Regions from separate parts of the Paenibacillus sp. sgz302191 genome, predicted to be linked through region 4. Evidence: riboswitches for the same ligand, from Rfam matches in the RefSeq annotation. Region 4 holds a riboswitch; each other region holds the start of a gene.
What was found. Region 4 has a riboswitch for cyclic di-GMP ahead of AC3G2T_RS10780 (putative motility protein). Riboswitches for the same ligand answer to the same signal wherever they lie in the genome.

Region 1 (3,220 bases), on a different contig from region 4:
ATATTATCTATCTGGGAGATCCTTGGATATGGGTGCCACTTTTAATAGGACTGCTCTTTGTATTGTTTAGACCCGGAGGCAAGAGAATGTTGTATTTGCTATTGGTCTTTGTATTTGGCTATCTGGGATTAAGGAGTTATTCCAAATGGAACACCGATGCAATGATAAGGACACTATACGAAGATCAAACTTCTACTCAATATCAGGTTAGTCCTCGAACAACGAATTTATTTAATAAGTACAATCCGATGAATTGGCTATATTGGTCATTTGATGTTGTAGGAGAATATAGGGTTATCAAGGGGACGGTGTCGCTATTCGGAAATGCCGTAGACACACAATTTAATGTTATCTTTTCGAAACCGGGAATTGTAAAAGAAGCTTATAGTACGATCTACCGGGAGAGCACTTTGGATAATGAAAAATATTTACCGGTACTTTACTACAAAAATACTCCACAAGGAAAGTTTATTTATGCCGGTAGCCCAGATCAGATGGAAGTATTTCAATTTATTAATGACAAGTGGATTAAAGTTATAAGACACGACTAACTCAAGTTTCCTATTGTAACTGTCCAGGGTCGTAAACTCTGGACTGCAGTCTGAAGCCGCCCGGCTTGCGCATGAGAACTATTCATAAGCTCGCATGCCTGCTATGATTTCTCTCGCAACCTCGGCATCGTCGAAAGGAATCTTCACGCCGTTCCATACTTGATATTTCTCACGCACATTGCTCAGAATGAGCACGCAAGCGTCACAGTCGTCGCCCGCTTCGTGCAGCGCTTGCGCTATCGCCTCGCGGTGATCCTGCTGAACGTAACCTTCCCCCACAGCACCTCTTAAGAAAAATTCCATGAAATTGAAAAAAATGGGACGAATTAAATTTTATAAATTTTGACCCGTATGAGTATTCAGTGAGATTAGTGAAGGTAGAAAGAAGTTTATGGAGAAAAATGATCGAATTTACATGGGAATTTGATTATGTTAACGGGAATATAGAATGGCATATTTTTAACAAATCAAATGGTCTTTGCTTTAAATTCTTCCGTGATCAATCCCTATAAATAAAGCTTTTGGGAAACCAATTTCCTCCAATGCTCAAACATGGAAATGAGGGTCTCTTGATCGTCTCGGTCAGAACCACCTAGAATCATTCGATCAAGTCCGTATCTACCCTGTAAGTCATCTAGGACGGCCCTTACAATTGAAAGAGCCAGATCGTCGTTAATATCGTTTGGTTGAAGTGGTAGGGCATCCTCCATTTTTAGATCAACTCCTGTAATTCAAAAAAAAAGACTTCACTGCAGCTAGTGGGAAATTTTCCTAATACTTATCGAGCTTATTACGATATATATCAAAATTCTCATCATCGAAGCAAACAAAATAAACCTCATCGATCTAGTGTGCCGCTATCGTCCAGGCCGGTGATCAGCCCGGCTTTCGTCGCAAGGTACATCCACTTCTTGTCATCCAAGTTCTTGTCGCCAGTAGCCGCCCGAACCGCTATGCGCGCCATTTCTTGACGCGTCATCGGCGTATTCCAATCCCCGCTCGTGAAGTCGCTCCACTCATGAATCCCCGCGGTGACCGCCGCGTTAATGTATGGCAAATACCAGTCACTGCCGCTGGCGGTGCCGGAAACCGAAAGATGAAGCGCGGTATCGACCATTTTGATAAACTCGGCGCGCGTCACTTTTTCGTTCGGTTTGAAAGAATGGTCTTGATAGCCGTCGACATAGCCTTTTTGAATGGCTCCAGCGATGGTCGTTTCCGCCCAATGTCCTTTCGTGTCGCTGAAGCTGCCTGTGGAAGCCGTACCGGCGGTAGTTATCGCTTTTGTTCCCGGCGCAGCAGTGGTAGAATCGGCCCCGGCAGCGTGAATGGAAGTTCCGAGTAGTGCGGCAGTTACTAGTGATGCAATCCAATATACTTTCATTTGTATACCCCCAAAGGAATGAATTTACTTTTCTCAAATCAAAAAACCAACCGATTTCGGCAACCCGGCTGCCGTTTCTCCGAAAAATGTCTTACGACATATCCCTCGTAGAAGTAGGCCCGTGGCTTTGCGTCCCTGTCTTTCGAACAGGTTTGCCTTTTCGTGTTCAGTTGGTTCATAGGCATTTAAAACTATAAAAATAGTACATAAGATTTAATACAAGTCCCATATTAACCCATAATCTAACATATTTCCACAAAATATTTATTTCTTGCACCTACTTGAACACGCGCCGATCTTTTTCTTTCTTCATCATAGCTTAGAGCTACGTTTGAGCAAGTGTCATAATTAAGTCTTGACCAAATATGTTAAATTATGTAATATTTTCTTTGTAAGCATTAGATGTAAATTCGTTTTTCATCATCACTTTTGTAAAATCCATTCATTTGTCAAAGGAGATGGGAAGGTTGAGTAGACGTTACTTAATTAAAAACGGCTGCGTTTTGACGATGGACAAATCTTTAGGGGATTTTAAGAAAGCGGACATTTTAGTAGAAGACTCTGTCATTGCAACGATTCAAGAAGATCTCGAAGTATCGGATTGTGAAATGGTCGACGCAACGGATATGATTGTCATGCCGGGATTGGTGGATACCCATCGGCACGTTTGGGAATCTTTGGTGCGAACTATAGGCACCGACTGGTCGTTGCCTACCTATTTGCAAAACATTTATTATGGCGGGTTTGGAAGCAGGCTGCGGCCCGCGGATTGTTATGCCGCTAACCTGTTGGGAGCTTTGGAAGCGCTCAATGCCGGCGTAACCACTCTTTTGGATTGGACGATGATTTATTCTCCCGATCATGCGGACGAATTGATTCGCGGCTTGCAGCATTCCGGCATTCGTGCCGTGTTCGCGTACGGAGCCTCCGGTGAAACCGAATATTGGAACCGTGATAGCAAAAAAATGGTTACTGACGATGTGCGCCGCGTAAAACAGCAGTATTTTTCCTCCGATGATCAATTATTAACGATGGGGTTAGCCATTAGAGGACCGGAATTTAGTCACTGGGATACATCGGTTCAGGAAATCGAGCTTGCCAGAGAACTGGGTGCGGTATGTTCCATGCATATTGGTTTTGGCAGTTGGGGGCCGGATGACCGATCCGTTGAAAAGCTATGTAAAGCCGGTTTGCTTGGCCCTGATTTAAATATGGTTCATGCAAATACAATGGGTTATGACGAGTACAAAATGCTCGCAGATTCAGGAGCGTCGATATCCGTTAC
Region 2 (3,220 bases), on a different contig from region 4:
CGTCATATAGGGCTGGATTTGCAATGCGGCACGCTCCTTTATTTTCGCTGGCTTTTATCGCGGATATTGCCATTTTCAGCTTACAATTAACCGCTTTCATGCTGTGGGGGGGATTGTATCCGATATATAGGTCGATGCTACCTTCGGCCGCCGGCCGCATTGACTTGGCAGACAACCCGGCGTAGGATGAGGGGGTAAAAAGCCGCCCGTTTGCCGGCGGCAACATGAGGAGGCGTTACCGTGCCGTTTAAAGCCAAGGACAAGATCGTGTTTATCGGCGACAGCATCACTGACAAAGGAAGAAAAAAAGATCCCCTGAAGCTCGGGTCGGGCTATGTTCGCCTGATTCACGATTACTTGACGGCGGCGTACCCGAATCTTTCGCTGAAAATCATAAATGAAGGCGTTTCCGGCAACCGCGTGACCGACCTGGAAAAACGGTGGACGCTCGATGTGCTCGATCACCGGCCGCAGTGGGTATCGGTTTCGATCGGCATCAACGACGTGTGGCGGCAATTGGACTCACCGGATGCGGAGCAGGTGTACCCCGACAAATTCGAAGCGGTATACCGTCACTTGCTGGAACAAACGAAGCAAATACCCAGCTGCCGCCCGATCCTCATGCAGCCTACGGTGATCAAGGAGTACCCGGATGCGACGGGAAACGTGCTGCTGCGCCCTTACGTGGACATCGTCAACCGGCTCGCCGGACAGTTCGACGCGATCCTGGTGCCCACGCATCAAGCGTTTATCGATTTTATCGCGAGTGAAACAGGCAAAGATTCGACTACCGACGGCGTACATATGAACCCGCTCGGGGACATGCTGATGGCCGTGACATGGCTGAAGGCCGTTATGGTGCCTTTTCCCGGAAACAAGTGATTCCGGGAGATTGTGGAATGGTCGGCCGGCTGCCGTCATGCGGTGCAACGCCGCGCGCTGGAAGCTGCGCGGCTTGGGTGGCGTTTGCTGGGGCAGCCAGGGGGGAGCTGATTTGGGGCGCGGTCATTCATGAAGCGGCTGGGTGTTGGCATTGGCACGGCGTAGGCACAGCATCGGCATAGGCACAGGCAGCCCGAAAACCTGCAAAAGTGCAGGATTTTTCCATGAAAGTGGCTCGTTTTGGCGAAAAGCCTGCGATTATACAGGAATTTTCGCTTAAACGAGCCTGAGGTCCACGTGTTCGATGAAAAGCCTGCACATTTGCAGGAATTGTTTCATTGCCAGCCTATCAACGAGCAAGAACCTGCACTTTTGCAGGTTTTCTTTGCGTTGCTAGGCAGATGTGCCGCCGGTTCTAGCACGCCAGACCGAAAAGCGCGTACCATCTTACGACGATGGGGGCGGCTTTTTATTTTGGGCGTGTCGATGAATCTTTTTTTGAAGGTAGCGATCACCTAAAAGCTGTAAAGCTAATTAGCGGGGGGTGTAAAACAAACGCGTTGAGCGCAAGGTATAATTTTTTTGTGGAAATACGTTAGTTTATGGGTTAATATGGAACTCATATTAAATCTAATGTACTATTTTTATAGTTTTAAATACCTAAGAACCAAGTGGAATTGAAAAGGCAAACCTGTTCGAAAGACAGGGACGCAAAGCCACGGGCCTACTTCTACGGGGTACAAGTCGCTAGACTTCCCTCGGGGAAACGGCAGCCGGGTCGCCAAAAGCAGTTGGTTTTTTATTTTCGGAAAAGTAATTTTTTTACTATAGAGGTATAAAAATGAGAACCCACTTGATTACATCACTGGCAGTTGTTGCACTACTGGGAAGTTCAATTCCCGATGTCCAAGCTGATTCAACCGCCGCTACGCCAGGCACGAAAACAACAAATGCCACCGGTACGGCTTCTACAGGCAGCTTCAGCGACACAAAAGGGCATTGGGCGGAGACGACCATCGCCGGCGCGGTACAAAAAGGCTACGTCGACGGATACCAGGACAACTCTTTCAGGCCGAATGCAAAAGTGACGCGCGCCGAGTTTATCAAAATGGTCGATACCGCGCTTCATATTCCAATCTCAGGGGTAACCGAAGGTAATGACTGGTACTTGCCTTACGTTAACGCGGCGACCAACGCGGGGATTTATAAGCGGAGCGATTTTACGAGCGGGGATTGGAACACGCCGATGACGCGTCAAGAAATGGCCAGAACGGCTGTTAGGGCCGCAACCGCCGACAAGAACATTGATGACACGAAGTGGATGTATCTAGCGACCAAAGCCGGTCTGATTACCGGTCTAGATGATAGGGGGACGCTCGGGGAAGACCAACCGACGACACGGGCTCAGGCGGTAACGACAATTGAACGCATTTTGACTGTTAAGGGAGGTCATTCGCTGGCCGTCGATGAAAAAGCCGTTGCCAGTGCGGAGCAATCCACGAATGCCCCCAAAGATCCTTGGGGACGCGCGATTCGCACAACAAATCTGCCGTCGAATAGTGGTGATTTCCCTTACATCCTACAGGATATTCCCAATGAAATGTACGAACATAAACATCCGTTTCAGACGGATTTGACCCGTTTTACTGCAAAGGAAATCATCCATGATTCCAGATATTACTCTAGGGATACAGTCGATCGATGGGTTAAACTCGTATCACAGTTTGGCAATCAGATACTGAATGTGGATTACGAGACAATAGACCAAAACTGGGTGGATGCTTTCGTACAAACCGTTAATATTCCGAAGCACGTCAGTGGTGATGCCCAAAAGTATGTCGAGTGGGTGAAGCAAAATCACATTCGAATTGAAGGCACTGTGACACCAGAACCTTCTATCGTTTTTTTCGGCGATAATAAGCATTGGGTACGAAGTATGTTTCGGTTTAGAGTAACCAGTTTTGATGAAAACAAAAATTTGTTTGTCGATATATGGGGGCCGAAAAATATTGAAAAAGACGTGTGGTATATTGGTTATACAGATGTGGCCATTGCGTCAGAAAATTTTGCTTCGCAACTTGCAGAAAAGAAAATAACATCTGATGCTGCATTCTTTGCTTATAAAACCTATCATGCAGAGTAGAAGGCAAATAACCTATGAAAAGAACTACAAAAAAATATATATCAATTGTATTTCTTACGGCACTGTTACTAGTACATCATCAGTCTTTAAATTGTGGATAAAGACGTTTTAATTTGATCCGGGCGTCAGAGGTAGTAAACTGCCAATCGACTCCCTTTTGACTCGAGTTGCGACCTTGCTCCCAGGCAGACAGCT
Region 3 (3,220 bases), on a different contig from region 4:
GAATTGGAGAACACAAGGTCGAACCGATGGCTTACCGTGATCACCCTGGATGAGGAACAACATGGCGTAAGCGTCAAATCCATACTCGAAGCAATGACAGCAGAAAACATCGAAGCCCGTCCGGTTTGGAAACCGCTTCATCTGCAGCCTCTTTTTGGGGGAGCGGCATATTACCGGCATGCGGAGAACGAAAGTGTTTCCGAGAAATTGTTTAACACCGGCTTATGCTTGCCATCAGGGTCCGGGATGATGGAAGAGGAGCAGACGAGAGTTATCGATTGTATGAAAAGCACATTACGGCACAAAGCGGCTGTCAGATAGCATGGAATATATTACATCGTTAAAAAAAGGAAGATCTTGATGATAGGAACTCGAGTACAGCAGCTTCGCAAGGAAAAGGGATTGTCTCTGTCCGAGCTGGCAGAGCGGGCCGGCGTGGCCAAATCATATATAAGCAATTTGGAACGTGATGTTCAAAAGAACCCGTCGATACAATTTCTCGAGAAAATCGCCTCCGTTCTGAAGGTGCCTGTAGACAGGTTTCTTGATCAAGAAGCTCCGGAAACGAATGTCGCAGAACTGGATCAGGAATGGTATCAGCTTATTAAAGAAGCTATGTCATCCGGTATTAACAAGCACCAGTTTAAAGAATTCCTTGAGTTTAACAAATGGCGCTTGACGAACCCCGGCGAGTGAACGGCGGCGCTGAGAGTCCGGCGGGCGAAGTTTGTTTTGTGCAACCCGCCGGACACCGGGGGTAGGCCTTCGAAATGCATCTCCTTAAATGGCAAATAGAAGTTTAACCGCTTTTATTTCTCCATTTTTGTGCAGATGCATTTTTTCTTTTCTGAAAATTGTATGCGGTTGGAAAATATAGCGATAGTCTGGGCAGGGGTACTTTGCTATAATATGCGTAAACATGGTGAATAAAGCAAAAAGGAAGATGATAAGTGTGATTGGTAAAAGGATTCAAAGATTACGGCTAGAAAAAAAACTCAGCTTATCTGAGCTTGCTGCCAAGGCTGAAGTCGCCAAATCTTATTTAAGCAATATGGAAAGAGATATTCAGAAAAATCCGTCCATTCAATTTTTGGAAAAAATTGCGGTTGCGCTTGACGTGCCGCTCGACTTGATCCTGCACGGAGAACAGCCGAAAGTGCTAGAAGAACTGGACAGCCAGTGGCAGGATTTAGTCAAAGAGGCGATGGATTCGGGAGTAACGAAGGAGCAGTTTCGCGAATTTTTGGAATTCAGCAAATGGAAGAAAAACCAGGAAAACAACAAGTAAGCATCCTACTAATTACTTATCTATTGCGGATACATTAGTATCATTTTCCTAAAAAATAATGACCTAGCAGTTTTTTTTCAAATTTTTTGGTGGAATTTAGGAGAAGGTCGTTGTATAATAGGCTTAGGTTGATGAGAAATGTTTCAGTCTTAGGCCTTGAGATCTATTCCGCAATTGGATAATTAATTATGGGAATACTTTGATACATGCGCCGTATGTGGGCACCTGGAGCATGTGGAGTTAGTGGTGCAACCGACCCAATCTATTAAACCGTTAATAGATGGTTTTTTGCAAACAAACTTCACATTGGAGGTAATAGTATGTCCAAAGTATTTGTGCAATTGGGTATGGAACGCAATCCCTTGGATTCAGACTGGGTAGAAATGATTCGCGAGGCTCGCAGCTTGGGGTTAACAATTGGTGAAGTGCAAGCTTATTTAGGGTCATTCGCACAGTTGGACAGAGGGTTAACCAAATATACGAACATCAACGCCGGGGCTGCCAATAATGACCTGTCCGGCAAAGTCGTTGTGTAATCATGCATTTGTTACCGGAGCGCACTGATCCTTTTCCTTGAGAAGGGTGGGGCGTTTTTTTGGTATTTGCTAAAATGGCATAAATCCATTAAGTTGGAAAAAGGCTGCATGCAGATGCGCCGGCGCAATGAAATCGTAAATTGGAGGAACGGAAATCATGTCCATTCTAGTAACTGGCGGAGCAGGTTATATTGGCAGCCATACCTGTGTTGAACTGCTTGACAAGGGTTATGAGATCGTCGTTGTCGACAATCTGATGAATAGCAAGCCGGAGGCGCTTGAGCGGGTCCGTGAGCTGACGGGGAAGGATTTTGCGTTTTATCAATTGGATTTGCTCGACTATGCGGGGCTGGAACAGGTGTTTCGCGAGCATTCGATCGAAGCGGTGATCCATTTTGCGGGGTTAAAGGCAGTGGGGGAATCGGTCTCTTTTCCTTTATCTTACTACCACAACAATATTACCGGCACATTAATTCTGTGCAATGTCATGCAAAAATACGATGTCCGCAAATTGGTGTTCAGCTCCTCGGCAACTGTCTACGGGGTGCCTGAGCAGGTGCCGATTCACGAACATTTTCCGCTCGGCGCGACGAATCCATACGGTCAAACGAAGCTTATGATCGAGCGGATTTTGCAGGACTTGTACATCTCGGATCACAGCTGGAGCATATCGCTGCTGCGGTATTTTAATCCGGTCGGAGCGCACCCCAGCGGACGAATCGGGGAAGATCCGAACGGCGTGCCGAACAATCTGATGCCGTATGTGAGCCAAGTGGCTATCGGCAAACTGGAAAAGCTGCGGGTATACGGGAACGATTATCCGACCGTAGACGGAACCGGAGTCAGGGATTATATTCACGTCAGCGATCTGGCCAAAGGGCATTTAAAAGCATTGGAACAACTGCTGTCCAGGAGCGGGATCGAGGCGTATAATCTCGGTACCGGCCGGGGTTATAGCGTGCTTGAAATGGTCGAAGCCTTTCAAAAAGCTTCCGGAAAAGTAATATCGTACAGCATCGAGGAGCGCAGGCCGGGGGATGTGGCTACGTGCTATGCGGACACAACGAAAGCGCGCGAGCAATTAGGCTGGCTTGCCGAGAAAGGCGTTGAAGACATGTGCACGGACGCCTGGCGCTGGCAATTCAACAACCCTAACGGATATGAAAAATAAACAGGCTGGTGTTGTTCCCTGACAGCAGCCGGACTTTGCCAAACTGCAGACAACTGCAGTTTTTTTGCGTTTCATGCGACGGAAGCCGGACTCAGGAAACCCTCAGGCAACGCTCATGGTTTATTAAGTCGGCGCTCAGGGGGGATTCAGGAAAGGGGCCTATACTTGGTCTTGTAAACAACAAAAACATTCGAAAAGGTGGAATAACAATATGAAAACTATTAG
Region 4 (3,220 bases):
GCGGGACGCCCGATTGTCATCGGCGTCACCCAGCTGACCAGCACCGGCCAGCAGGTGCTGAACGAAGAAATCGGCCTGACAGGCACTGTCGAGCAGGCCGTGCTTCGCTATGCCCGCCTGGCGCAGTCGGCTGGGCTGCAGGGCGTCGTTGCGTCACCGCTTGAAGTGACGCAAATCAAAGCGGCGTGCGGTGACGCATTCGTCACCGTAACGCCGGGCATTCGCCCTGCGGGCGCCGATATCGGCGACCAGACGCGCGTCATGACGCCGGCTGAGGCGTTCGCGCAGGGCACCGATTTTGTCGTGATCGGCCGCCCGATTACGGCGGCGGCCGATCCCAGAGCGGCGATGGAGTCGATCATCGCCTCCGTCGCGCTTTGACGGGCCTGCCCCTACATTCGAAAGGAACGGTGTGAGAGAACATGAGTCAGCTTGAAACGATAGCGAAGCGAGTTGCTTCCTCATTATTGGAGATAGGAGCGGTAACGCTTCGCCCGCAGCAGCCTTTTACGTGGACATCGGGCCTCAAGTCGCCGATTTATTGCGATAACCGGCTGACCATGTCTCATCCGGCTATACGCGAGCTGATTGCAGACAGTTTTGTGCTGCTGATCAAGGAAAAGTTTCCGCAAGCCGAAGTGGTCGCCGGCACGGCGACTGCCGGCATTCCTCACGCGGCATGGGTCGCACAGAAGCTGGGCCTGCCCATGATATACGTCCGTGACAAAGCCAAAGGCCACGGCAAGGAGAACCTGATCGAGGGGACTGTTAAGCCCGGTCAGCAAGTCATCGTGATCGAAGACCTGATCTCAACCGGCGGAAGCTCGCTGAAAGCGGCTTTGGCCGTTAACGATGCGGGGGCGAAAGCATTGGGCGTTCTCGCGATCTTTTCCTATCAATTGGATAAGGCGGCGGACGCTTTCCGGGAAGCCGGAATGCCGCTTCATACGCTTTCCAATTATACGAAGCTGCTTGAAGTAGCTTTGGAGCAAGGAGCAATCAAAGAAGAAGACATGGAACTCCTCCGCTCCTGGCGGGCAAATCCGGCTCAATTCGGACTGTAATCTTGCGCAGAAATTGACGATTTAGGATAAATGGCCTATACTGAAGGGGCGCAAAGTTCTGCCTGACATCTGCGAAACGGCAAACGGCGCGAAAGCGTCTGACGCAAAGCTACAGGGGCTAATCGGCTTGCAGCCGTACGCCAGCCAGCTACCGAACGGTGAGAGGAGGAAGATTATGAGCGTAAATGCCCCGCTATCCGCGGTCGGAAGCGGCAATGCTTTGCAGCAAGCAGTCGGACTGCAGCTGCTGAAAAAAATCAATAATACGCAAACGGCGCAAGCAAGCGTGATGCTGGAAGATTTCGCGAAATCCCAGCAGCAAGTTGCGGCGGCCGCCGCTTCAGTCACCCCCCACTTGGGGAGCAGCATCGACATTCGTGTATAATTGCACAAAGCCGGGAAGCTCTACCTTTTCGAAAAGGAGAGCTTCTTTTTTTGTGGCTTGGCGCGCACCGGATTAATACTTGCTCGTTAAGGCCTAATTGGTCTGGCAACGTAGAATGAGCCTCGCATTTACGAGTTTGTCGCGCAATATTCTTGCAAAAACCCCCATGACGTCGTGGACATCACCCCACAGAATGAAAATAATTCAGGTCTATTGTGTCTATTTTCGTATAAAGTGGAGCATTTTGCGCTTTGACGAGCTTGCCGTGGTAAATTCCTGCAGAACGCGGAGCATTTTGCGCATTGACGATCTTGTCGTGGTATTATCCTGTAGAAAGTAGTGCTTTTAGCACTTTGACGAGCTTGCCGCGAAAAATTCCTGCAAAAGTGCAGTTTTTTTCGTATTAACGAGCTTGCCGTGGTAAATTCCTGCAAAAGTACAGTTTTTTTCGCCCATATACGGGGTTAGCGCCAGTTTGGTCGGAAATTCCTGCACAATCGCAGGCTTTTCCTCCAAACGAGCCGTATCCATCGAAAAAGCCTGTACTTTTGCAGGTTTTGCTGGAGCTATGCCTCTTTTCAAACGGCTGGGCCGTTCTAATTGGGTGGGGATAGAGTGCCTTCCCGCAGTTAAAGCCGACAATGTACATCTTACCAACAAGCGAGGGCGGGCGGGGGATGCGATTACGATGCGGCTCCAGTCAGGCGAAGCCGTTTCTCAACGCCCGCAAATCTCAGGCGCGCGTTGTGTCGCCGACGCATGTCGACGCTCAAAAAAGCATAAAGAAAAAAGAAACTTATGGCAACCTGGTTGTTGATAAGTTTCTTTTTTTGGGGTATGATGCGAGTATTGAAATGATAACAATTCTCAACTCGGGCGGAGAACTCGGGAAGCGTCCTTACAGGCTGTTTGTGCCGGCCCGAGCATGACGCGGATCGATCGCACTGCGTGCGGTGTTGCGCGGCATGACGCCGGTCGACCACGACCACCCAGCGACAACCCGCAGCAGAAAAGGCTGCTGGTGGCCGCTAGCCGTCGAGCGTTTCGGCAGCAGCTACAGCCCGCAGAGGAATAGGCTGCTGGTGGCCGGCAGCCGTTGAGCGTTTCGGAGGCAGCTACAGCCAGCAGCGGAGCTTAGGTTGGTTGAGGCGCCGACAACATGTCGATGAAAGCTTGCAGCGCTTGGGACATCCATTTTTTGGGGTGGATGAGCAGTTGCAGGTCCACGCTTAAATTCGGATGAGCGATCGGGATGACGGCAAGCTGCTTGCGTGCCAGTTCGGATTCCACGGCGATCCGGGGCAGCAGGGCGATGCCTAGCCCGTTCATGGCGCACTGCTTGATCGCTTCCAGGTTGCCCAGCTCAAATCCGATGCGAAAAGGGATGCTCTGGTCTTTCAGCAGCTTTTCGAACAAGTTGCGGTATATGCAGCTTTCTTCCGTGACGATAAATTCGTTATGCCCAAGATCGGCCAGCGCAACCTGCTCAGCCAGCGCCAGCGGGTGGCTGGGAGGGGCGACCAGCACGAGCGGTTCTTCCCGAACTTTGATGCAGCGAAGCTGGGTGTCGGCGGGATATTGGTCGAGGATGAGCCCGACATCGTAATCGCCCTCTTTTACTTTCGCAATCAGCGACGTTTCATCGTCCGGCAAAAGTTGGATGCTTAAACCGGGGAATTGCTGTTTGAATTTGTGCAAATAAGGCGGCAAATAATAAGCGGCCAAGGAATCGATCGTGCCGATCGTCAGCGCGCCGTTAACTTGCCTGGCA

Region 1: another riboswitch for cyclic di-GMP. It lies ahead of AC3G2T_RS16020 (S-layer homology domain-containing protein); the one in region 4 lies ahead of AC3G2T_RS10780 (putative motility protein).
Region 2: another riboswitch for cyclic di-GMP. It lies ahead of AC3G2T_RS08580 (S-layer homology domain-containing protein); the one in region 4 lies ahead of AC3G2T_RS10780 (putative motility protein).
Region 3: another riboswitch for cyclic di-GMP. It lies ahead of AC3G2T_RS14105 (anti-repressor SinI family protein); the one in region 4 lies ahead of AC3G2T_RS10780 (putative motility protein).

What each region holds. Positions count from the first base shown of each region.
Region 1 is NZ_JBYLHY010000009.1:294,263-297,482, forward strand. Features, by position in the region: gene AC3G2T_RS16010 (metal-dependent hydrolase) at 1-551, shown strand, start outside; gene AC3G2T_RS16015 (hypothetical protein) at 630-830, opposite strand; gene AC3G2T_RS16020 (S-layer homology domain-containing protein) at 1,390-1,935, opposite strand; cyclic di-GMP riboswitch class I at 1,991-2,102, opposite strand; gene AC3G2T_RS16025 (amidohydrolase family protein) at 2,394-3,220, shown strand, end outside.
Region 2 is NZ_JBYLHY010000005.1:1-3,220, reverse strand. Features, by position in the region: gene AC3G2T_RS08590 (glycoside hydrolase family protein) at 1-24, opposite strand, end outside; gene AC3G2T_RS08585 (SGNH/GDSL hydrolase family protein) at 241-882, shown strand; cyclic di-GMP riboswitch class I at 1,557-1,668, shown strand; gene AC3G2T_RS08580 (S-layer homology domain-containing protein) at 1,736-3,025, shown strand.
Region 3 is NZ_JBYLHY010000008.1:150,341-153,560, forward strand. Features, by position in the region: gene AC3G2T_RS14090 (DegT/DnrJ/EryC1/StrS family aminotransferase) at 1-321, shown strand, start outside; gene AC3G2T_RS14095 (helix-turn-helix domain-containing protein) at 361-696, shown strand; gene AC3G2T_RS14100 (helix-turn-helix domain-containing protein) at 953-1,288, shown strand; cyclic di-GMP riboswitch class II at 1,472-1,555, shown strand; gene AC3G2T_RS14105 (anti-repressor SinI family protein) at 1,609-1,824, shown strand; gene galE (UDP-glucose 4-epimerase GalE) at 1,982-2,995, shown strand; gene AC3G2T_RS14115 (hypothetical protein) at 3,207-3,220, shown strand, end outside.
Region 4 is NZ_JBYLHY010000006.1:105,005-108,224, reverse strand. Features, by position in the region: gene pyrF (orotidine-5'-phosphate decarboxylase) at 1-381, shown strand, start outside; gene pyrE (orotate phosphoribosyltransferase) at 423-1,064, shown strand; cyclic di-GMP riboswitch class I at 1,133-1,220, shown strand; gene AC3G2T_RS10780 (putative motility protein) at 1,240-1,449, shown strand; gene AC3G2T_RS10775 (hypothetical protein) at 1,795-2,091, opposite strand; gene AC3G2T_RS10770 (LysR family transcriptional regulator) at 2,584-3,220, opposite strand, start outside.